DNA from 2 places in the Paenibacillus sp. FSL R5-0887 genome. Region 2 is predicted to be linked to the other one. Evidence: riboswitches for the same ligand, from Rfam matches in the RefSeq annotation. Region 2 holds a riboswitch; the other holds the start of a gene.
What was found. A riboswitch is a leader RNA that binds a small molecule or an ion and turns the genes downstream of it on or off. The one in region 2 is predicted to bind glycine.
Positions count from the first base shown of each region.

Region 1 (12,278 bases), 460 kb from region 2:
CAGGAGGTTAATCCCTACCAGTACATGGAACGTACCGAGACGAAGATCCCGCAAGATCGCCATCCGTTCCAGCGTCTTGATGTCAGAGTGCATATAACGAACCTTAATCCCGATTTCCTTAAAGTAGTCTGTCAGATCCTCCGACATCTTCTTCGTCAAAGTGGTAACGAGTACACGTTCATCGCGTTCAACCCGGTCACGGATTTCGCTAATCAGATCATCAATCTGACCTTCTGTAGGACGGACCTCGATGATTGGATCCAATAGACCAGTCGGACGGATAATCTGCTGCACCATAGTTTCGCAGTGTTCCATTTCATAAGGTCCAGGTGTCGCGGAAACGTAAATGATCTGGTTTACTTTATCTTCGAACTCTTCGAACTGAAGCGGACGGTTATCCAGTGCAGAAGGCAGACGGAAACCATGCTCTACCAACACTGTTTTACGCGCCCGGTCACCGTTATACATCGCCCGAATTTGCGGAAGGGTAACATGGGATTCATCTACGACGATTAACATATCATCAGGAAAATAATCCATTAACGTATATGGAGTTGCTCCCGGTTCCCTGAAGGTTAGTGGCCCGGAATAGTTCTCGATCCCCGAACAGAAACCCACTTCCTTCATCATTTCAATGTCGTAACGTGTCCGTTGTTCCAAACGTTGCGCTTCCAGAAGCTTGCCTGCGTCACGAAGCACGGTCAGCCGCTCTTCTAGCTCCCGTTCAATATTGACTATTGCTACACGCATCGTTTCTTCCTTGGTAACAAAGTGAGAAGCCGGAAAAATGGCGACATGATCGCGTTCACCGATCAATTCGCCCGTTAAAACATCTATTTCAGTGATCCGCTCAATCTCATCCCCAAACAATTCAACACGAATCGCATGTTCACCCTGAGAGGCTGGGAAGATCTCAACCACATCACCACGTACACGGAATGTTCCGCGTACAAAATTGATATCATTGCGCTGGTATTGAATATCCACCAGTCTGCTCAGAATCTCATTGCGCGGTTTCTCCATCCCAACCCGCAAGGACAACAGCAAGCTTCCGTATTCCATTGGTGAACCGAGACCGTAAATACAAGACACACTCGCTACAATAATAACGTCACGCCGTTCGAACAAGGAGCTTGTCGCGGAGTGGCGAAGTTTATCAATCTCTTCGTTAATACTGGAATCTTTCTCAATATAAGTATCGGAGGAGGGAATATACGCCTCTGGTTGGTAATAGTCGTAGTAGCTGACGAAATAGTCTACCGAATTATTCGGGAAAAACTCCTTAAACTCACTTGCCAGCTGGGCAGCCAGTGTCTTGTTATGCGCAATAACCAGCGTGGGGCGATTTAATTTGGAAATAACTTGCGCGACAGTAAAGGTCTTCCCTGTACCTGTCGCTCCCAGCAGCGTCTGGTGCTTCTTACCCTGCCGGATGCCTTGTAGTAATTCATCTATGGCATGAGGCTGATCGCCCTGGGGTGTATACTCGGACTCCAATTCAAAAGTCTTCGTACTGACGACAATATCACTCATTTGCCCGTCTCCCCTCTATCGTCTAAACTAGATTAATATATTATAATTGTTGTCTGAATCTTCTCTCTCCATACGATAGTAAAAAATATGGAAGATAAGAATATGTGTTCCCGTTCATTATACAGTGTTGCTTAGATCGATGCAAACCATAATACACAGAAATGTTAGGAGCTTGAAGCATGGATATTACCGCAATAATCGGCCTAGTGGCCGGACTGGCTGCGCTAATCGGCGGCTACCTCTGGGAAGGCGGAAGCCTTTCCGGACTGCTGCAGCTTAATGCAGCTTTGATTGTATTTGGAGGTACGATTGCTGCCGTAATGATCAGCTTCCCGGCAGCTAAGCTACGCTCCATTCCCGCCGCTCTGCGCATGGCTTTTGGCCGCAATCCTGAACGTGATGAAGAGAAAGCAGAAGAGCTTATCGCAATGGCCACAGTGGCCCGCCGCGGCGGCGTTTTAATGCTCGAAAAACAAGCGGAACTGCATCCTGATCCTTTTACACGCGAAGGACTGTTGCTTATCGTCGATGGCACTGACCCTGAGCAGGTAAGACAGATTTTGGAATTGGAAATGGATGCGAAAGAATTGAAGCATGAAAGCTACGCCAAGATTTTTGAAGCCGCTGGCGGATATGCTCCAACGATGGGGATCATCGGTACAGTTATGGGACTCATTAGGGTACTGGGCAACCTTACGGACCCATCAAATCTAGGTACCTCTATCGCAGTAGCGTTCACTGCAACACTGTACGGAGTAGCCATCGCTAATCTAATATTTTTACCCATTGCTTCCAAAATCAAATCCCGCAGCCAAAGTGAGCTGCATAGCATGGAGATGCTTCTAGTAGGCATTCTTTCTCTACAGAACGGGGATCATCCGCTGCTGGTGCGTAAAAAACTGAACTCCTTCATTTCAGACACCACCACAGATGACCGTGCAGAAGCAAGAGGTTTTATATGAGACAAAGAGACCGGCGCAAACGGCGGGAAGAGAATCGAGAAAGCCGTGATCGTTGGATGATTACTTACGCTGATCTAATTACACTTTTACTTATATTTTTCGTTATATTGTATGCGATGAGCAGCCTGGACACTGACAAATATAATATCGTGACCGGCTCTTTATCCCAGACTTTCAAGTCGAACAGCACTGTTCTTGAAGGCGGGGATGGTATTTTAGATGCTGGAAAGACCCCTGACAACAAACCAGAGAGTACAGATGGGAATGCGAACGCAACTACAAAACCAAATGACGGTTCTGATGAACAAACGGAGAATGAAACACCTTCAGCACGGGAGTTGGCTTTTCGAGAACAAGAGGCGAAGCTTGCTGAGTTAATGGGTGTGATCACCCACTATGTGGAGGAGAATAATCTCGGTGAACAAATATTTGTAGCCGACAAACCGCAGGGCATAGAAATCACGCTCAGCGACCGTTTTCTTTTTGATGTGGGTAAAGCAGATGTGAAGTCACCAGCCCTTCCTGCTCTTCAGCAGTTGTCTGGCTTATTCAAAGATATCGGAGCAACGATCAGCATTGAAGGACATACGGATAATACACCAGTGTCATCAGCTTCACGTTATAACGACAATTGGGAGCTATCGGGTGCTCGTGCGCTTTCTGTGCTGCGCTTTTTCTTAGATAATGAAGGACTGAACCCGGACACTTTTCAATATGCAGGTTATGCCGATACCCGACCAACAGCAGATAATACTACGCTAGCAGGCAAACAGAAAAATCGACGCGTAGAGATCATTGTACTTCGACAGCTTCAAGAGGTGGAATAAAATATAGTTGCTTGCGCTCAGAGCTAAGTTCGGCGGCAGGGGCCTTTGCAATTACCACATTGAGCTTACAAGGGGCTTCATCCAATTTAATTAGGGAAAACCTCCCTGATTATTCACCTATTATCGTATCCAATCGCGGAATGAGGGAATTTCTCCCTGATTATTACTCTTTTTAGTCTGAAATAGTGGTTTTACCGAGATGATTAGGGAGGAATTCCCTAAAACCCTAACTCTCACGCTATAATCGTCTAAAATGAGGGAGGTTTTCCCTAATTCCATACTCCACTAGACCCTCAAACCACTCGATTGGGTTTACGAATACTCGCACAATCTACATAAGAAACACAAACAGCAAGTCCCCGAATCACAGAAACTTGCTGCTAAAAATATCACACTTGATCAGACTATTTTCCGTCCCCGATTTCCAATTATTCAGCAACTAACGCGCTATAACCAGCTGCATCTAACAGACCTTTTACAGCATCAGCATACTCTCCATCAACTTCAATCTCAAAAATCCAACCCCCGCCATACGGCTGATCATTGATAAGCTCCGGACTAGCTTCTAATCCATCATTCACCTTGGTAACCGTCCCAGAGACGGGCGAATACAACTCCGATACCGTCTTAACGGATTCGATACTGCCTACGCTGTCACCGGCCGAAATGGTCGATCCTACCTCAGGAAACTCAACAAATACGATGTCGCCTAATAAATGCTGAGCATGGTCCGTAATCCCAACACGTACTACTCGTCCTTCTACTTGCTGTGCCCATTCATGCTCTTCGCTGTAAAGAAGGTTGTCTAATACTTCACTCATTTCAAGCCGCCTCATTTCCAATTTGGAGTTCTAAATTTAGTTATAGCCTAAGTTATCCCGGCTCACAATGTCAATATTACTAACAGGAAATTTAAATTTGTCATTTTTTCGACGTTTTCTTGTTGACAGCGCCCGACTATACCCGTTTAATGGAGACATACAAGTAGAAATGACATTGTCGTCTTTTTATAGACAATAACCGTTTCTCGAAGAAATATAATTGCGGATGATGGCATAGGGAGAGACTGTCTCACTTGAAGACGGCGCCGAAGGAGTAAGCCCTAACAGGGGTGAATCTCTCAGGCAAAAGGACCTTTGTCGGACGTATCTCTGGAGAGCATCAGACGCAAGGCTAGATGCGTCAGATCACCAACGGGGAAACCTGCAAGCTAGTTACGGCAGGGTAACTCTCAGGTACAAAGGACAGAGCAGAAAGCGATTTGTGCATTTATGCATGATTGCTTCTGCCTGTCCTTTTTTCGTATGTAATCAGATCAAGGGGAGTGACGACATGGATGCTTTGAGAAGAACACCTTTTTATGATCTCTATTCCGCTTATGCGGAGTCCAGGTGCATTGACTTCGGTGGCTGGGAGCTGCCAGTACAGTTTACAGGTATCGTGAAAGAGCACGAAGCCGTTCGCCAGCAGGCTGGGCTGTTCGATGTCTCGCATATGGGTGAATTCATGGTGATTGGGAGCGGCGCAGAAGACTTTTTGCAAAAAATGACAACCAATGATGTCAGCCGCCTCACAGATGGTGCGGCGCAATATACGCTGCTCTGTTATCCAAATGGCGGAGTTGTCGACGACCTACTCGTGTATCGCCTAAGCGAAGGGCATTATATGCTCGTCGTTAATGCCTCCAACATCGACAAGGACTTCCAATGGCTGCAAGAGCATTTGACCTCTGAATTCGGCGAAGTCACGCTCACTAATGTCTCTGACGAGACGCTTTTGCTCGCCTTGCAGGGTCCTCTGGCAGAGACCATTCTCGCGGAAGTTACTGATGCCCCTATTTCAGCACTCAAGTCTTTCCATTTCATCGAACGCGCTACCGTTTGCGGTGTAGAGGTACTTATCTCCCGTACGGGTTATACCGGTGAAGATGGCTTCGAGATCTGCTCTCCGCTGGAAGGTGCAGAAACGTTATGGAATGGACTGCTTGCAGCAGGCGCGCCCCACGGATTAACACCTGCTGGACTGGGTGCCCGGGATACCCTGCGTTTTGAGGCGAAATTACCACTGTACGGTCAGGAGCTATCTGCTGATATCACCCCGCTTGAAGCAGGAGTACAGTTCTTCGTGAAGCTGGACAAAATAGACTTTATCGGACGCGATGCACTAATACAGCAAAAAGAAGCTGGCATTCCCCGTCGCCTTGTCGGCCTAGAAATGATTGATCGAGGCATTCCACGCTCCCATTATCCTGTCTGGGCAGATGGCGTTAAGATTGGTGAGGTCACAACCGGAACACAGTCTCCTACGCTGAAACGTAACCTGGGGTTGGCATTGCTTGATGCTGCTTACAGTGAAATAGGCACAGAGGTTTACGTAGAGATACGCGGCAAGCAGCTTAAGGCTGTAGTGATTAAGGCCCCTTTTTACAAGTATAAACGCCTTTAGCGTCCATATAAGGACGGTGAGCTTTTAAGCGAGAAATAGAAGAATAAAGTATAGCGTGAAAATTGTACTTTCTTATATTTTAAAAAAGCCAAGGAGTGAAACCTTAATGAAGCACCGTTATCTGCCCATGACAGAACAGGACCGCGTAGAGATGATGGAGGCCGTCGGGATTCAGTCTATAGATGAGCTGTTCTCCGATATTCCTGAAGCGGTACGTTACCAAGGCACTATGCCGATGTCTGAACCACTCGATGAATACGCCCTGCTGCGCCACATGAAAGGTTTGGCTGACCAAAATGCCGACTTTGATTCTCACGCCAGCTTCCTCGGTGCCGGATTATACGATCATCACATCCCTGTGGTCATCAACCATGTCATTTCCCGTTCTGAATTCTACACTGCCTACACTCCTTACCAACCGGAGATCAGCCAAGGTGAGCTGCAAGCGATCTTCGAATTCCAATCCTACATTTGCGAACTAACCGGTATGAAAGTTGCCAATGCCAGTATGTATGATGGTGCTACAGCTTTATCCGAAGCAGCGGTTCTCGCGGCTGGTGCTACCAAACGCAAAAAATTAATCGTCTCCCGTACCGTTCATCCTGAGGCTCGCCAAGTGCTACGTACTTCGGCTAATGCTTGGGGTCTGGAGGTGGTGGAGATTGACTATAAAGACGGTGTTACCGATCAAGCTAAGCTTGCTGAAGCTATCGATGGTGATACTGCCGCAGTACTGATGCAATCGCCTAACTTCTTCGGCAGCATTGAGGATCTTCGCTCGGTTGAGCCGCTGATTCACGCGGTTAAAGGTCTTCTTGTAGTCAGCGCCAACCCAATAGCTCTTGGTGTACTTGAAACTCCGGGCAAACTTGGAGCCGACATCGTAGTCGGTGATGCTCAGCCACTCGGTATTCCAGCTTCTCTCGGGGGTCCAACTTGCGGATTCTTTGCCGTAGCTGATCACCTGATGCGCCGCATGCCAGGCCGGATCGTTGGCCAAACGGTAGACCGTAATGGTAAACGTGGCTTCGTTCTTACACTTCAAGCGCGTGAACAGCATATTCGTCGTGAAAAAGCGACATCGAATATCTGCTCCAATCAGGCACTGCTGGCTCTCTGCGCATCCGTCTACTTGTCCGTTATGGGCAAAGAAGGCATGCGTGAAGTAGGCGAACTAAATATTCGCAAAAGCCATTACGCTGCTAATAAACTTAGCGGACTAACAGGTGCTGAACTTGCCTTCTCCTCCCCATTCTTTAACGAATTTGTTGTGAAGCTTCCTGAAGGCAGCAGCGTGACCGCTATTAATTCTAAGCTGCTGAAGGACGGTTATCTCGGCGGTTATGATCTGGGTCGTGATTATCCTGAACTTGCTGGACATATGCTGGTTGCCGTAACGGAAAAAAGAAGCAAAACCGAAATCGACCAATTCGCTAGCGCACTGGAGGGCTGTTTATGAAACCGGAGCAAAGTCTAATTTTTGAATTAAGCCGTCCGGGCCGCTCGGCCTACTCCTTGCCACTATGCGATGTACCACAGGAAGAAACCTTGGAGTCCCTGATTCCATCAGGTTTACTCCGTAGCGAACCCGTCGTACTTCCAGAAGTATCGGAAGTGGATGTCATTCGCCACTACACTTCTCTTTCACGTCGTAACTTTGGTGTAGACAATGGCTTCTATCCACTCGGTTCATGCACGATGAAATACAATCCGAAGATTAACGAAGATGTTGCCCGCTTCTCCGGCTTCGCCAAAATTCATCCCTACCAACCGGAAGAAAGTATTCAAGGCGCACTGGAATTAATGTATACCCTGCAAAATGATCTGTCCGCGCTGACGGGCATGGATGCTGTATCCTTACAGCCTGCCGCAGGTGCTCATGGTGAATGGACCGGCCTCATGATGATCCGCGCCTACCATGAAAGTCGCGGCGAGACGCGTACTAAGGTTATCGTGCCGGATTCCTCGCACGGAACCAATCCTGCTAGTGCCTCAGCAGCAGGACTTGAAACGATCACGATCCCTTCCACAGATAAAGGAATGGTCGATCTTGAAGCACTGAAAGCAGCCGTCGGTAGCGACACAGCCGCACTAATGCTGACTAACCCAAGCACACTCGGCTTGTTCGAAACCCAAATCGTCGAGATTGCTGAGATCGTGCATGAAGCAGGCGGCCTACTCTATTACGATGGAGCCAACTCCAATGCCATTATGGGCATTACCCGACCTGGCGACATGGGCTTTGACGTTGTGCATCTGAACTTGCATAAGACAATGAGCACCCCACATGGCGGTGGCGGCCCTGGGGCCGGACCAGTCGGCGTAAAATCCATCTTGATTCCATTCCTACCACAACCTACTGTGGTGAAGAGTGAAGATAGCAGCTTCTCACTCGACTTCGGCGGACCCGAATCCATTGGACGCGTGAAAGCTTTTTACGGAAACTTTGGTATTCTGGTTCGTGCCTATGCCTACATTCGCACCTATGGTCCAGACGGACTACGTGAGGTATCCGAAAATGCCGTGCTGAATGCGAACTATATGATGCACCGTCTGGCGCCGTATTTTGAAATCCCATATCCGGGTGTATGTAAGCATGAATTCGTTATGTCCGGCAAAAACCTCAAGCAATATGGCGTGCGCACCTTAGACGTCGCTAAACGATTGCTCGACTTCGGCTACCACCCGCCAACCGTGTACTTCCCTCTGACCGTTGAGGAATGCATGATGATCGAGCCGACGGAAACCGAAAGTAAAGAAACGCTAGACGGCTTTATCGATACGATGATTCAGATCGTTAAAGAAGCGCAGGAGACACCGGAAATCGTAATCAACGCACCGCATACCACAGAGATTAGCCGTTTGGATGAGACACAGGCTGCGCGTAAGCCGGTTTTGAATTGTTCTTGCGGTTAATATTTCAATAATAAATCGAGTAGGAGGGGGCGGCGAGCCCCCGGCCTCTCACACCACCGTACGTACCGTTCGGTATACGGCGGTTTTCCGTAAGGAGTTGTATCTGTCCAATACACTCTTTAATCCATTGGATTCCCAATATTGGTTATTCAATGCACGTTGCAGAATTGGACTCCCTGCAATTCGCCAATACCCTTTCCGAGTATTTCCCCACTCAAAAGGCTTATATCCTTAGGCACGCCTAAGGATATAAGCCTTTTGACTTTGGTTCTCGGGCTCTTCCATTGCTTCCAGAGACACATTCGCAATCTCCTTCGAATCCACATATCCATCGCTTTAAAGGCACTTGGCGTATCCGCCAGCGAGAAATATCCGTGCCATCCCATCAAGTATCGATTGAGCTCCTGGATTCGCTCTTCCGTTCGCATCGCTTTCTTCCGGGACGTTATCTCCCGAATTCGAGCCTTCGCTTTCTGCAAGGACTGTTTTGCTATCCTCACCTTGGGCTCTTTATCGCTACTAAAGCAAAACCCAAGAAATTTCCGTCTCCATGGGCGGTCCACCGCACTCTTCGCTTGGTTCACCTTTAGTTTTAGTCTTGTCTCAATGAATCTGGTGACGGATGCCTTCACTCGCTCTCCTGCTCTTAGTGTTTTCACATAGATGTTACAGTCGTCCGCATAACGGACGAAGCGGTGTCCACTTTTCTCGAGTTCCTTGTCGAGCTCGTCCAAAACGATGTTAGATAACAACGGACTGAGTGGACCACCTTGCGGTGTCCCTTCTGTTGTCGTATTTACTAGCCCGTTCTCCATCACACCTGACTGAGGATATTTACGAATCAGCAGGAGAACTTTCTTGTCCTTCACTTTAGCCGAAATCTTCATCATCAGTCGGTCATGGTTGACGCGATCAAAGAATTTCTCCAAGTCTAGATCGACTACGAATCGATATCCCTCTTTCATGAATGCTCTGGCTTTCCTTACCGCATCATGCCCTTGTCTTTTCGGACGAAATCCATAACTATCGGCTGGGCGCACTAAATAAAGGAGACCACTTAACACGTGGTCTCCTTTTCTCATATTAAAAAATGCTATTTTACATACAGAAGTTCTGGATTATGTACGGGATTAAATGAAAGTTTCTTAGTGAACTGCCAACGGTCAGTTACATTCATTTTGTTATATATGCTCTTCACTACATTTCTAACTGTACCTTCACTAATTCCCAACTCGTTAGAAATACACAATGCACTTTTTTCACATAACCACATTTGAGCCACCTCTTTTTCTCGGGCAGTCAAGTTGAATTGTTCAAAACTAAACTCTAGTCTAAGTAACTGCATCTCAGGGTTACTCCACATCCATTTCTCGGTAACGTTTTCAGCTATCTGTTGCATAAATGGAATAGCAAATTCGATTTGCAGTCCTTTGTAGAAAGAAATATCTACATAGCCTCTTATAACACCATCTGAGTAGAGAGGAGAACATACACAGTTCCAATTAGAAAATATAGAATTCGTATGTTCGCTCCCTTTAACTACTCCAATAGAATTCATTTCCATAGAAAGTGAAACACCATTTAGCCCGAAATCCTGTTTGGCAAAACTCTTCCCAACTCTTATTCCTGCCTTATCAAATTCTTCTTTTATATGTACTGAAGAGAAATACAGATCGAGAATTCCCCCCATATCATCTGTTAGAAAAGCCGCAAAATCTACCGATATATACTTACTAATTTTAATCATCTCGTTATGTAGGGAAAGAATCATTGCCTCGTGATAAATAGATTCCTGGCCAATCTCCTCAAAAGAGTGCGCACTCGTTCTTTGTGGGGCCTTTGAACTTTTGACTTTACCCAATGAAGAGATAGAATCCATTTGTTCCTTTTTTAGATCTTCAGCTGAACACCAAAGTTTTGTCTGATCGTATGTTACTGTCAATTCCAACTCCTCCTGATTTCCATCATTTATAATGTAAAATGATACCATTATATATTTAAATATTGAAGATTCAACCAACTATTAACATATTTATTCATATTAGTAAATATCCAATGGGGGATATTTTCAAACTTTGTTATAAAGACCATAATTACATTTGTAGAACTTAAATAACCGCTAGATGCCCCATTTATTATTAATAATTATCCTTACACTCTCTTCTATTCAATGTGCCTTAAGTCATAGAAAAAAGAAACCTCTAAGGAGATAACACAGTGGAATTGTATAAAATTAATGAAAAACAAACATTCCAGTATTTTAATTTAGTCTCATATCGCAACACTATTCCTTCCAGTTGTTTACATCATAAACTAAACGAATTTATCCTTTCACTAAACAACTATAACCTCCAAAAGAATGGTCCTTTAATCACTTCTACTCATTCTGTATCCCGAAATAATGGCATAGAGATGGTGGATTTTGAGATTATGGTACCAGTAAAAGGAGAAATTAAAAAAAATCCCCCTTTTATATATAAGCAAGAATTCAAGTTAATAAATGCAATTTGCTTGATGTATGAAGGTAAAATGAATGGCATCAATTCTGCTTATGAATTTTTAGTCAAATATATCTCTCAAAACAATCTACATCAAATAACATCCGCATATAATATAAACTTATCTGAAGGTACTAGTGAAAATATAAAAATAGATATTTGTATTGGCATCAATCCTAGTCTTCTTTAACTAGTCAAAACTCGTCTATCTCGAAAGGAGGTGAATAGAATGGAACTGAGTCTTAATAGTCAATTTTCAACATTGTCCAACATTGAAACGATGGAGATTTCCGGAGGTATAAATTGGGATAATGTTGCTTATGGAGTCTTGGGAATGGTAACCGTGGTAGCCGCTGTTACCACAGCACCAGTAACGATTCCTACTGCGATTATGGCAGTGGGTGGATCAATAGTATCTGGATATCTTACTGGTAGCGGACTAAAACATTAAATATCTGTTATAAGGAGTGAGGAATTAAATGCTTTCATATGCCCCTAGTTTTTCAGAACTTACACTTGAAGATAGTATCAATATTGATGGTGGCGTTGATTGGGCCAAGGTAGGTGCAGGAGTGTTAGGTATGGTTACAATCATGTCTGCTGTTGCTGCCGCACCAGTAACAGCCACAGCCGCAGTTGTCTACATAAGTGGTACAGTGGCTGCCGGATATTTAGTGGGTACTTCATTCTAAATTTTGATGGAGACATTCATCTTCAGATGGATATGTCTCCATCTTTTCTTCTATAAAAGAAGAGAATAATCATAAATAGATTGCGAGTGATTTTTTTGAAAATAGATAAATTAATATCGTATCTAATTAGAATAGACATTACTTTAGGGCTAGTAATATCATTCTTATTAATTGTAAGACCTAATATAATCCTCCCATCCCAATGGTTTATAATGAATTTCTTAATTTTTCTAACAGGTATATATATATATAAGAAAAATAAAAACAAGACATTTATAGCAGTTTTTATTTATGCTTTCATCTATTTTTCTTTAGTCATATTAGATATGTTAACTTCAAAAGGTATTATTCGAAGTGACAATAGATCTGGAGATATTTTATTAAGCGTAGGATTAGTGGCGTTAG
Region 1 is NZ_JBBOCE010000002.1:2,630,546-2,642,823, reverse strand. It holds gene uvrB (excinuclease ABC subunit UvrB) at 1-1,533, opposite strand, end outside; gene MKY14_RS29445 (flagellar motor protein) at 1,713-2,495, shown strand; gene MKY14_RS29440 (flagellar motor protein MotB) at 2,492-3,322, shown strand; gene gcvH (glycine cleavage system protein GcvH) at 3,751-4,143, opposite strand; glycine riboswitch at 4,370-4,468, shown strand; gene gcvT (glycine cleavage system aminomethyltransferase GcvT) at 4,655-5,767, shown strand; gene gcvPA (aminomethyl-transferring glycine dehydrogenase subunit GcvPA) at 5,874-7,226, shown strand; gene gcvPB (aminomethyl-transferring glycine dehydrogenase subunit GcvPB) at 7,223-8,683, shown strand; partial or broken gene MKY14_RS29415 (reverse transcriptase domain-containing protein) at 8,732-9,708, opposite strand; gene MKY14_RS29410 (helix-turn-helix domain-containing protein) at 9,777-10,625, opposite strand; gene MKY14_RS29405 (hypothetical protein) at 10,901-11,371, shown strand; gene MKY14_RS29400 (hypothetical protein) at 11,411-11,632, shown strand; gene MKY14_RS29395 (hypothetical protein) at 11,661-11,873, shown strand.
Region 1: linked by a shared signal. The riboswitch ahead of gcvT (glycine cleavage system aminomethyltransferase GcvT) and the one ahead of MKY14_RS27485 (amino acid permease) in region 2 are both predicted to bind glycine.

Region 2 (12,278 bases):
ATCGAAATTGCCAAAAAGCTCGTCAATTCTCGCCGTGACGCGAATATAACCAATAATCGATGGGCCTCCCTTAGAAGAAACCAGCTTGCGGAAATACGAAATATTGCTTAGTTTACTGTCGCTGTCCGCCTGAAGCCACAAGCTGTCTTTGTTATTGGCAACAATCGACTTGAACCATTCCTTATCTTCAATAACCTGATCAGAAAGAATATAATAATCGCTTCTACCGATAGGTACAGACATATCATCACCGGGGATTTCAAGCATCGTCTCATTTGCGGTATAGAGCACAAGTCTCAGATTGTTCCCATACAATTGCAGAGGAGCTTTCATATAAGGAACGATATCATCCCTCATTTTGAGCATGTTTTCCAATGCATCTCCCCTAAACTGCAGAGCATTCTGAAAATTCGTATTGAGAAACAGCGAGTTAGTCATTCGTTTGATTTCATCTGTCTGATATTCGATATTGTTCCTCGTCTGCTTCAAAGCTGTCCGGACATTCGTTTCCGCCATTTCCGTTCTGGACTCTACGAGCATCGTATAAGCTATATAACCCACCAATACATCTGTCAGCAATACTAGAATGAGGTACGGTATCATCATCTTATAGGTGAACGGAATATACTTTTTACTGAATAAAAACCTCTCCATACCCATGCTCCCTTGTATCCGAGTTAATGCTAACGTTGTTTTCATCCATTCTACAATGGAATGAAAGCGGTTACCAGATATTGTGTTTGGAAAATGGGCTTTAGAGCAACACCCTGTTTTCCAATATATTTTTCAGACTGATATGAGATTTTGAAGGTCCAAACTTTATAAGGTTGTCTTGGAATTCAGCTAACTCCTCAATCGACGCGGTTTGCACCTTTATGAGGTAATTATATTCTCCACTAATCCGATATAAATCGGTAACTTCCTTAGCATTTTTGCAAAAATCCGTAATCTCTTGGCAATGTTCTGTTTTTAATAGAATAAACGTAGTTGTGCCCCGATCCAGATCTCGTAAATTAAAAGCTGTATGATACCCAGAAATGATATTCCTTTCCTCCAGCTTGATCATTCGTTCTTTAACAGAGGGTTGTGACATCGAAACCTCTTTACTGATTTGTGAAATGGACATTCGGGCATTGTACTGAAGTAATTGCATAATCTTTTTATCAATCTCATCCACAAGTTGTTCCATAGCAAGCGCCTCCTAAACTCATTTTATAAAATAAACTTATTCCACTAAAATACCTTAAATTTAATAACCATATTACTACAAAACACTTATCTTATATATATATCTCATATTTTAATACAACTATAATAAGTATATATTAAAGTTGGGAGCGATTATAAATGAGTGTAAAAGGCCTTGCACATGTAGCGATTCAAGCTAAAGACTATAAAGCAACTATTTCTTTCTATATTGACGTTTTAGGATTCAAGCTAGGTCATCATTGGAGTCTGCCATCTTTTCAGATCAAAGAAGCCTCCATGCTGATTTCGCCTGACCGCAGAACCTGTATTGAGATTTTTGATAATGATGCAGTCATCGCCGCTCAAGGAAAAAAAGCCTTGTCTGATGAAGATATAGCACACGGAGCGTTATTACACCTTGCCTTCTATGTAGATAATGTAGAGGAGATGTATCAAAAAGCCCTTGCACATGGGGCCAAGGCTTTTATAGCACCGGACTCTCTGTCTCTGGGCGAACCGCCTCTTCTAATAAAAAACGCGATCATTCATAGTCCCAATGGAGAAGTTATCGAATTTCTTGAAGAGGTTGATTTTGATATGTCCAGCAAAGTTCATGTAGAATAAACGCTAGGGAGGGTTATGAATTATAAAACATACCATTCTCAGTAAAAGGTCGCTTTTCCTCTTAATTTTTTTGATATTTCTTATAGGAACCTACTTTTTATTCTTTGGACTTCCGTGGAAGTCTCTGGCTTTAAAAAAGCAATTTGAAGTCTATTTAGAAGATAAATATCAAATCGATTTCCAGCTGGGTAAGATGGACTTTGATTTTATACATCGCACTTATCTTTCTTATGCCCATCCAGCAAATGATCCCACTCTGATTTTTTATGTAGGTCAAGATATTGAAAGCAAGGAAATTCAGGATCTTTATCCATATGAAGTTAATAAACGAAATGCTGGGAGAAAGTAAGAGAATTGAATCCTGCTTCTAGCAGATGAAGAAGGAATGATAGTATTGATCGTGATTCAAGTCATCGCTTGGCTCATCGCCTTCGCAGCCTTGTTATCCATGGTGTCGATTGTGCTGGTGAGCTGGAGGAACGGGATATCGCCGATGCCTACGTCAAAATCTGTACGCTCGGCTGTTGCCGTTGAGGTGAATCGGATTCCGGGATATAGCAGCATTGTGGAGGCGGGATCGGGTTGGGGAACACTTGGCATGGATGTTATTCGCCAATGTCCAGGCAAAAGGCTGACAGGCATTGAAAATTCCAGTATTCCCTTGTGGACATCCCAGCTGCTTGCTAGGTTCGGCACACGTATGCTGCGAGCAGACGAAGGCCAGAATCTGCTCCACGGAAGGCTTCGTTATGTACGTGGGGATATCTATAGCAGCTCTTACGAGCATGCGGATATAGTTCTTTGTTACTTATTTCCCGGAGCGATGAAACGGCTGGGGGACAAGTTCAAGCGTGAGCTACTGCCGGGCGCAGTGGTCATTAGCATTTGTTTTGCCCTTCCAGGCATGCAGCCTGTCCGTACCATAACATGCACGGACACACTGCGTACCAAGGTATATGTATACACTTTTTAATTCAGGATTACCCCACTACTTCTCTTCTGATAAGGTGGTAATTCCTGAATTTATTTCAGTTTATCCACTTGAAGTCCCCCCCTTTCTATTAACCTCTCCATCTTTGCCAAAAACAATGAATTGCATGGATTTTATACTACTACCGAGGTAAGTGATTTGTGTAGGAGAATGAATTTTATCCTAAATATAACTTTTTGGATGTCTTCTCCATCTAATTATACAGAGGGCCCTCAAGGAGGAAAAATCATTTGCTGGAAAACGAACTGGATATCAAAAAAGCGCAGAAAGGCGACCACGAGGCGTTTACCCGTCTTTTCAGGCAACTGGAATCCCAGTTGTACAGATTAGCCAAAACCATTCTGCTAAAAGATGAAGATTGCGCGGATGCTCTTCAGGAAACAACACTGAAGGTGTATAAAGGGTTGGCCAACCTTAAACAGCCTAAGTTTTTTAAAACCTGGGTTATACGCATCCTGATTAATGAATGCAATCAGTTACTTCGTATGCGAGAACGAACTATAGCTGTGGCGGAAATTCCCGAGGAACCGGTCGTTTCCTATGTGCATTTTGAAGATTCAGGCAACGTAGACCTGCAAAGCTTCATTAATCAGTTGGACGAATCCCTGCGGCTTGCTATCGTGCTTTTTTATTATGACGATTTATCCATTAAGCAGATTGCAGATGTGCTCGACATCTCCGAGGGAGCGGTCAGGGCACGACTTCATCGCGCACGGAGATTGTTGTCCAAACAGATACATCCTGTGCGGGAGGAGGGTCTTGCTAATGAATAATAACAATTTAGAAAAGCAGATCAGGGAGCTAGGGAAAGCTAATATACAGGAGCTTCCTCCTTTACTACGATCACGGCAGGATTCGATTTATGCATCGCTGGCCACCATTGTCCAGGATCCTGTGGAAAAGGAAAAGAAAAAGCGGATATATCCAAAAATCACAGCTGCTGTGACTGCGGCGATATTGTTAAGTGTTATGCTAACGGCTATCTATCCGCCTACGTTGGCCAATGCGCTCAAGCAGCTTCCCTTGATAGGCGGTATTTTTGAACGGGCAGATGATATAGGGTTACAAGCGGCCCAGCGTCTGGGACTGACTTCCCGTCTAAACAGCAGTGATACCCATGAAGGGATCACCTTGTCTGCCGAAGAGGCTGTATTTGATGGCAGCCGGTTGGCATTCTCGGTGAAGCGTGAGGGAGAAAAACTGGAAGGTAAGCTAGCCGGAGTAACGATTGGAGCGGATGGGAAGCCTTTTTTAGCGAAAGGTGCAATAACCTCTGCAGAAGTATTGATCGACGGCGCTTCCCTGGAGCAATTTTCTGATGGTCTCTGGAAAGCTATGCCGTTTCTAAGCTGGATAGAAGGTGCGGAAAGCAACACAGCTATTTTTAGACTAGTGGATTCCTCGAATTCCGGAATCTCCAACAAACCTTTTCCTGATCGATTTGTATTGACCGTAACTCTTGGCTTAAACGGTATGGATGAACCGTTTGTTCTCCAAATTCCTGCGCGGAAGGCTACGATTAATAAAATTTCCACACCTGACATACGCGCACAAGTTGGAGGATGGAGTTTGATCCTGAAAAAGCTGGAATATAGTCCATTAACGACACGCCTGTCGCTCATGCTGGAACAGGATACAGACGAAGATCATACAGCATTGAGTTTAGTGGGCTTTGAAGTAAAGGATCAACAAGGACAGGTGCTGAAAGATATTTCACAGAAAGTCCTCTCGACTTCCAATAGGTCACTTAATGTCGATTTGCTTACTGAGCCATTTGAGAAACACCCTAATATGCTCACAATCCGTGGCTATCTTTATGAGTTTGAGAACCCACAAAGTAAGAATGGAGCATTTAAAACAGACAGTTCTGGAAACCCAGTGAAGCATTATATTGACGGTCTAGAGATAAACGTGCTAGTTAAATAAAAATTAAGGAGCTTGATAATATCATGAAAAAAATGACTAAGAAGATGTCTGTAATTTTAAGTGCTGCTGTATGCCTAGGAGCGTTGGGAATGCCAGCTTTAACCCAAGCATCCAGTGCCCAACCCGCTGTTGAAGCTTCCCTGAATACAACAAAAGTGGCCGATTCACACGATCAGCTTACTTTAAAGGGCAATGCGCAGTTTGATGGTAACTATATTAAGATCGACCTGAGCCGTGAGGGATCGCTATTTTCAGGAATGCTCGCAGGAGTAACTTTAAATGATAAAGGTGAGCCCTATCTTGCAGAAGGTACTATTGTGGGAATAGACGCTAAGCTCACTCAACCAGGAGGCATTGATTTAAAAACACCACGCTGGATCAGTGACGGTGATGCCAACAAGGCGGTTGTTGTATTGCAGACCGGATGGTTAACTGAGCAACAAAAGGCAAACCTGGCTTCCTCTGAATTGAGTATCCATGTGAAGCTTAACGGAATCGATGAACCGTATGTACTTAAATTTTCTCTCAAGCAAGCAGGATTAGTGCATAACATTCAGCTGCCTGCTATAAAGAAAGACAACCAATTTGAAATCAAAACCACCCGTGTTGCTGCGGGAGAGACTTCTGTGCGTATCGCTTTAGCGGTTAAAGGGGTTGCCACCCAAGCACAGGCTTTAGGATATGACATTTATGATAATCTGGGAAATGAATTAGAATTTATTGCAAGGGATTCTGTTGCAGCAACTCAAAATACGGTTTCTGAAGATTTATTGTTCGAAGCACCTAGCTCAGCGGCAGAATATCTGATTATCAGACCGTATCAAGCCGTATTTGAAAAAGGCAACACCGGGGCTTATAAAGTAGATGCCAAAGGCAATGTAGTTAAAAATTACAACAAGCAATTGGAGATCAAAATCCCTCTAAAATAATCGTTAGCGCAGCAAACATAAACATATTTATCTAGGAAAAGGGGATTACCTCTCCGGCCGAAGGCTTGAGGTAATCCCCTTCTTTCAACGGAAAGAATGTTCCGTTTTACTGGTCATTTATAGCTAAAAAGCGGATAGTAGCTGTTGTCCCCTTACCTACAGAACTACTATAATAAATTTCGCCGCCGTACTTTTCTACGATATTAAAGCAAATCATTAATCCTAGACCTGTTCCATTACTTTTTAATGAATAAAAAGGAGTCCCTAGCGACTTAACCTCAGCTTCCGACATCCCGCTTCCTTCATCGATGATTGTTATCTCAATAAAATTATTGTTCCTATTCGCCATAATAGAGACAGATTTACCAACATCCGAAGCCTCTAAAGCATTTTTTATTATATTAATAAGCAGCTGCTTAAATTCAATTTTATTAATAGAGATCTTGCAGTCTTCTTCTACATAGGTAACAATTTGATTATCAGATAACATTGCGTAGGAATGGAGCAATCCTGTGACACTCTCAATAACATCCTTCACATCTACTTTTTCTAGTTTTTGTTCTCCATTTGGCTTTGAAAGGGTTAGAAATTGCGAGATAATCTGTTCTACTGTGTTCAATTCATCAATCATTAATTTAAATTTTCTTTTCATAGGATCATCAAATGAAGGATCCTCATCAAAAAACTGTAAAAAACCTCTAACCACTGTCACTGGATTTCTAATTTCATGCGCAACGGCAGCTGTCAATTGTCCAACCATCTTTAAGCGCTCAGATTGCTGTAATTGTTCATAATAAAGCTGCTGTTTTTTCATCCGTTTAAATGATATTTGAAAAATGAAAAATAATAACACTTGAACCGCTATTATATTAATGAAATTCCCTAGAATATCATAATGTAAATATGTATATAGATCCCCTCTATCAATCAAGAGGATATAGCCAAATGTAATTACCATCAGTATTCCATTTATAATGAAGGAAAAATAGAACAATTTTAAATCAAAAAATAGAATAGAGAGTGCAGGAATAAGACAAATGAGGATATAGGTAGTCCAAGTTTGAGGATATAAAAAGAATAGCGTATAAAAATACGCAAATCCAAATAGAATGATAATCTTTCTAAAAGTATGTGTCTCATGCTTAGGGTAAATCCATAAACAAACCGTTAGAAACGTCACACATAAAAAATGAATGATATAACCAAAATCAATTCCATCTAACTCTAGAGTAGATAGTATTAATCCAGACATCATAAGAACGATGATCATTAACATTAATATGTAATAGGTTTTTCGATTCACCCGACTGTAGAACTCTCTCATGAATTCACCACTTTTAAATTGATTGTCGAAATAAGAATTATATCAGCTGAAATAGTAATAAACAATAACTGAAAAAACCAGTAAACTCAATACCCCATTTAATTTCTGAAACTAGTAATTATTGCTATAATCATTGTATTCACTTTAGTTCTGATATCTAAAGCATTAGGATGGTGTTCCCTATGGTATTTGCATTTTTATTTATATTCGCTATGTACGCGGCAACTAACTATTACATTGCGAGAAAGATTTTTAAATGGTTACAACATATATTTTCACATATAAACGGGATCATATATGGAGTCATCTACAGCTTATGTGCGTTATCAATCATTATTAATTTACTATTGTCTTCTTCAGCTATGACGACCGATTCAAATATTGTTAATTTTATTGGTCAATTCGGGGACTATTGGATGGGTATCTACTTCTATTTGTTCTTGCTTTTGATCCTTTCAGATGTAATCTTACTAATTAGTAAATGGATCAAGGTCCTCCCTTCTCCTATACCAGCACGTGTTATTTTTCATACAAGGTCCATAGTATTAATTCTAGTCATAGGATTGGTGTCCTATGGGATTTATAATGCAAATCATTTAAAAGAAGTCACCTATCCGCTCCAAATACATAAAAACACTTCATTAGATCAGTTAAATATCGTCCTGATCAGCGACTTACATTTAGGCTACGTAAATGATGTAAAGTTTATTGAAGACGTTGTTGATCGTATTAATGGACTACAGCCGGATATAGTGTTGATGACAGGAGATATATTTAATGGTAACTACTATGCGCTCTCTAACCCTTCCAAAGGAATAGAGTTATTAAGTACTATTCAGTCAACCTATGGAGTTTATGCTTGTTTAGGTAACCATGATGCAGGACGCTCATACGATGAGATCGTGAACTTTATAGATAAGAGTAATATCAAACTTCTAAATGATGAGCATGTCGTTATTGATAATCAATTCGTTGTTGTTGGCAGAAGGGATTCATCACCGATTGGTAATCAAGGGAACCCTCGAGCAATTACTTCAGAAGTGATGAGTGACATTGATACAAATATGCCCGTTATCGTAATGGATCATCAACCAACCAATAGGATTGAATACGCAGATGACGTTGATTTGATACTTAGCGGACATACGCATCAAGGACAAGTATTCCCTGCAAATCTGATCACCAATGCTATGTTTACAGTAGATTATGGCCACTATCAGAAGAATTCTAACAGCCCTCACGTCATCGTTACATCTGGTGCAGGGACTTGGGGACCGCCATTACGAATTGGCACGAATAGTGAGATAGCACAAATCAAAGTTGATTTTAAATAGAGGATAATTTTAGACTGATTAAAAAACATGGAAGAATATCCCGATAGCATACATAAGTTCGAAAAAGAGCATCGACCACATTAATGAGAAAATCCACCACCGTATGCGGTGGTGGATTTCTATGTCTGCCTATCCAACTGTAATATCAGCAAGCACCCTCATCGACTAATCATGCCGGATCTCCGTGTTAGTCCGAATACCTTCGAGACGTGCTCTTGGATCAGGCGTTATTCTTTCCCTCTTTCTTCTATTTATCGAATACAAAACGAATAATAATATAAACCATAAAGGCGTCAACAATAAGGCCGGACGAGTTTCATCAGCAAATAGCATAATTATGAGTATGATTGCAAACAAAGCTAGAACAACATAATTCACAAAGGGTGTAAACGGTGCTTTGAATTTTGATTTGGCCTGCAATTCCGGCTTCGTCTTTTTATATCGCAAATGGCAAATTAGAACGACGCCCCAAACCCAGATGAAACAAATGGCACTAATTGTTGTCACGATGCCAAAAGCCGTCTCCGGAATCAGCTTACTCAACAAAGCGCCTACAGATAAGACAAGCGTGGATATGAATAAAGCATTACTTGGTACATGATTTTTATTAAGCTTTGCAAAGTTGGCTGGAGCCTGGTCATTTCTGCTTAGATTGTATAGAATCCGGCTTGTTGAGAACATCCCGCTATTACAAGCGGACGCAGCTGAAGTTAATACAACGAAGTTAATAACCCCCGCGGCAATCGGAATCCCCACTAAACTAAATGTTTTAACAAAAGGACTTTCTGCCGGGTTTAGTTCTGTCCACGCGTTGATGCATAATAAGGCAATAATAGCACCCACGTAGAAAAATAGAATTCGTAAAGGTATTTTATTAATCGCCGATGGGATAGTTTTTTCTGGATTGGAGGTCTCTGCTGCCGATACGCCAACCAATTCCACACCCACAAAAGCAAACACAACCATTTGAAATGAAAGTAGGAACCCTGAAATGCCGTTTGGAAATACTCCCCCATGTGCCCAAATATTACTGAGCGCAACGGTTCCGGTAGTTGTTTTGAATCCAATCACCAGTAAGACTACCCCGATAGCAATCAATGCGAGAATAGTGATTACCTTAATTAAAGCAAACCAAAATTCCAATTCGCCAAAGCTTTTTACCGTTAATAAATTGAGTCCTAATAAAATAATTAAACAAATGACTGCGGGTATCCATTGCGGGATATCAAACCAATATTGTACATAGACCCCAACAGCTATAATATCGGCCATAGCCGTCATGATCCAACAAAACCAATAGGTCCATCCAGTTACAAACGCCGCCCGCGGTCCAAGATAGTCTTCGGCAATGTCTGTAAAAGATTGATAACCTGCTTTAGACAACAGAAGTTCTCCTAATGCCCTCATCACAAAAAAAATAGCGATACCCACGATTAAATAAGCAAAAATGATGGATGGTCCTGCCAGCTGTATAGCTTTACCTGATCCTAAAAATAATCCGGTACCGATGGTTCCACCAATCGCAATGAGCTGAACATGCCGATTCTCTAAATCTCTCTTTAATTCTTGTGCTGCCATTTCAAACTCCCCCTTATGTGAAAAAATGTACAAGTAAAAATGATAACAAAAAAGAGATTGGATACGCTCCAATCTCTTAGGTCTAAGAATAATAAATAAAATACATCCTTTATTCTGACGATGATCAGAATAACAAATGAATTATCTAGTACTCTTCTGTCCTTTTGCCTGAGATTGTGAACCCTTCGGCGCCGGGGGAATCCCCCACAGTCTCTCCAGAAGCTGCTCCTGCTATAGTGTGATCCATAGCAATCATAGCTTGCGAATTATTTAATTGTTATGCCGCTAACTTCATTTTTAATATTTTTCAATACTAATCATTGTCAAATATTTTGTCAATAACATTAATTACCGCTGGATTTAAACACATAATACGGATTTTTAATAAAAATGCGAGAAATTAATAGCCTAAACGAGGGTAAAATGCTCGTTTTTAAAAGCTTCTCCTCTAATTGCGATTTACTTTAAGACCCAAAAGATTACTATTTGGAGTACGTATTTCATTTAGCTTTTGAAAGCGTTTTATTAGAGGAGTACAGGCAGCTTGTTATGCATGGCAACTAAGTGAGGGGGAATTTATTTGAGACAAAAAACAAGCAATAGGTTTATGAGCGCACTCAAAAAAGACGGGCTTCTTTATATGATGGCACTGCCCGGCATATTAGCGCTGTTGGCCTTTTCCTACTTGCCAATGGCAGGGTCGATTTTAGTGTTTAAGGAATATCGCTTTGACGGAGGTATTTTTAACAGCCCATGGGCAGATCCCATCTTTAAAAACTTTCAATTTTTCTTTAACAATTTTGATACTGCAATGCGGGCGACATTTAATACGATAATGTTCAATATTTTATTTTTTGTATTTGGCACCATCTTCGCGGTAGCGATTGCTATTATGCTCAATGAAATTTCTAGTCGCCGATTCGTCAAAGTTAATCAAAGCATTATGTTTTTTCCGTTTTTTATGTCTTGGATGGTTATTGGCTCCATTCTAAATGCAATTTTGAATAATGAAACAGGCTTTCTAAATCAGATTATTAAAAGCATCACCGGTTCAACTTATGATTTTTATGCTACGCCGTGGATTTGGATTCCGATTCTGGTCATTGTGGTGATTTGGCAAAGTACAGGTTATAACTCCATTATTTATTTTGGTGTGTTGACTGGCTTTGATTCCTCCATGTATGAAGCCGCCGAGGTAGATGGCGCCAGTAAACTTCAGCAAATTTTTAAAATTACAATTCCTATGCTTAAACCGACCATCATTATTTTGTTTCTATTATCGGTCGGCAATATGCTGCGCGGTAACCTAAATATGATTATCGGCTTGACGAATATGAACCCGATTTTGTTACCCTTCACGGATCTGATCGATGTATTTGTTTATCGCAGCGGCGTAAGAAATGGTGAGATGGCGTTTGCGTCGGCGATTTCGTTATATCAATCTGTTTTTGGCTTCTTCCTTGTTATTATCGCTAACAAGATTACAAGCTGGTACGACAAAGATTCCACATTATTTTAAGGGGGTGTCTATTTGAAACGATCAAATGCTGATAAGTTAACTAATATAGCCTTTTATGTCTGCTCAGCAATATTTGCACTATTCTGCTTGTTCCCGATTGTTTTAGCGATTTCCGGTTCACTGTCTGATGAAATGGCGATCACTATGCAAGGTTTTTCGATTATTCCACGTCATTTCTCATTGGATACTTACCGTTATGTATTTTCCAATCTTGATTTTATGATCTTAAAAGCCTACAAGATAACATTGTTTACGACAATATTTGGCACACTACTATCGGTGTCGATAACAGCATGCTTTGCCTACGTCATTTCCGTAAAAGATTTTAAGCACCGTAATAAACTGGCGTTCTTCGCTTACTTTACTCTGCTGTTTAACAGCGGTATGTTGCCGTGGTATTTAGTGACCACACAATTTTTCGGCCTGAAGGATTCGTTGGCAGCATTGATTTTGCCTTATTCAATAAATGTATTCAATATGTATCTGCTACGTAATTTCTTCAAGTCCATCCCACATGAATTGCTGGAAAGTGCACAAATTGACGGCGCTGGTCATGGGCGGATTTTTATGCAAATGATGCTGCCGTTAGCCAAACCGGGGCTTGTTACGATCTCATTATTTTATGCACTGCAATATTGGAATGACTTCTATTTACCATTAATGCTCAATAATAATCCCGAGCTATATACGATGCAATACATCTTGTACAAAATGATGGCCAATATTCAATACCTTGCAGCCAATCCAAGTGGCACCATGGCAGGCCATGTTATTCTGCCCTCGCAAACGATTAAGATGGCAATTACCTGTATTGCGATTGGTCCGATTATCTTGCTGTATCCCTTTGTACAAAAGTACTTTGTTA
Region 2 is NZ_JBBOCE010000002.1:2,175,235-2,187,512, reverse strand. It holds gene MKY14_RS27530 (sensor histidine kinase) at 1-654, opposite strand, end outside; gene MKY14_RS27525 (Lrp/AsnC family transcriptional regulator) at 755-1,189, opposite strand; gene MKY14_RS27520 (VOC family protein) at 1,348-1,812, shown strand; gene MKY14_RS27515 (class I SAM-dependent methyltransferase) at 2,198-2,785, shown strand; gene MKY14_RS27510 (sigma-70 family RNA polymerase sigma factor) at 3,034-3,576, shown strand; gene MKY14_RS27505 (DUF4179 domain-containing protein) at 3,569-4,729, shown strand; gene MKY14_RS27500 (DUF5643 domain-containing protein) at 4,753-5,658, shown strand; gene MKY14_RS27495 (HAMP domain-containing sensor histidine kinase) at 5,765-6,982, opposite strand; gene MKY14_RS27490 (metallophosphoesterase) at 7,165-8,316, shown strand; gene MKY14_RS27485 (amino acid permease) at 8,482-9,894, opposite strand; glycine riboswitch at 10,041-10,123, opposite strand; gene MKY14_RS27480 (ABC transporter permease subunit) at 10,475-11,413, shown strand; gene MKY14_RS27475 (carbohydrate ABC transporter permease) at 11,426-12,278, shown strand, end outside.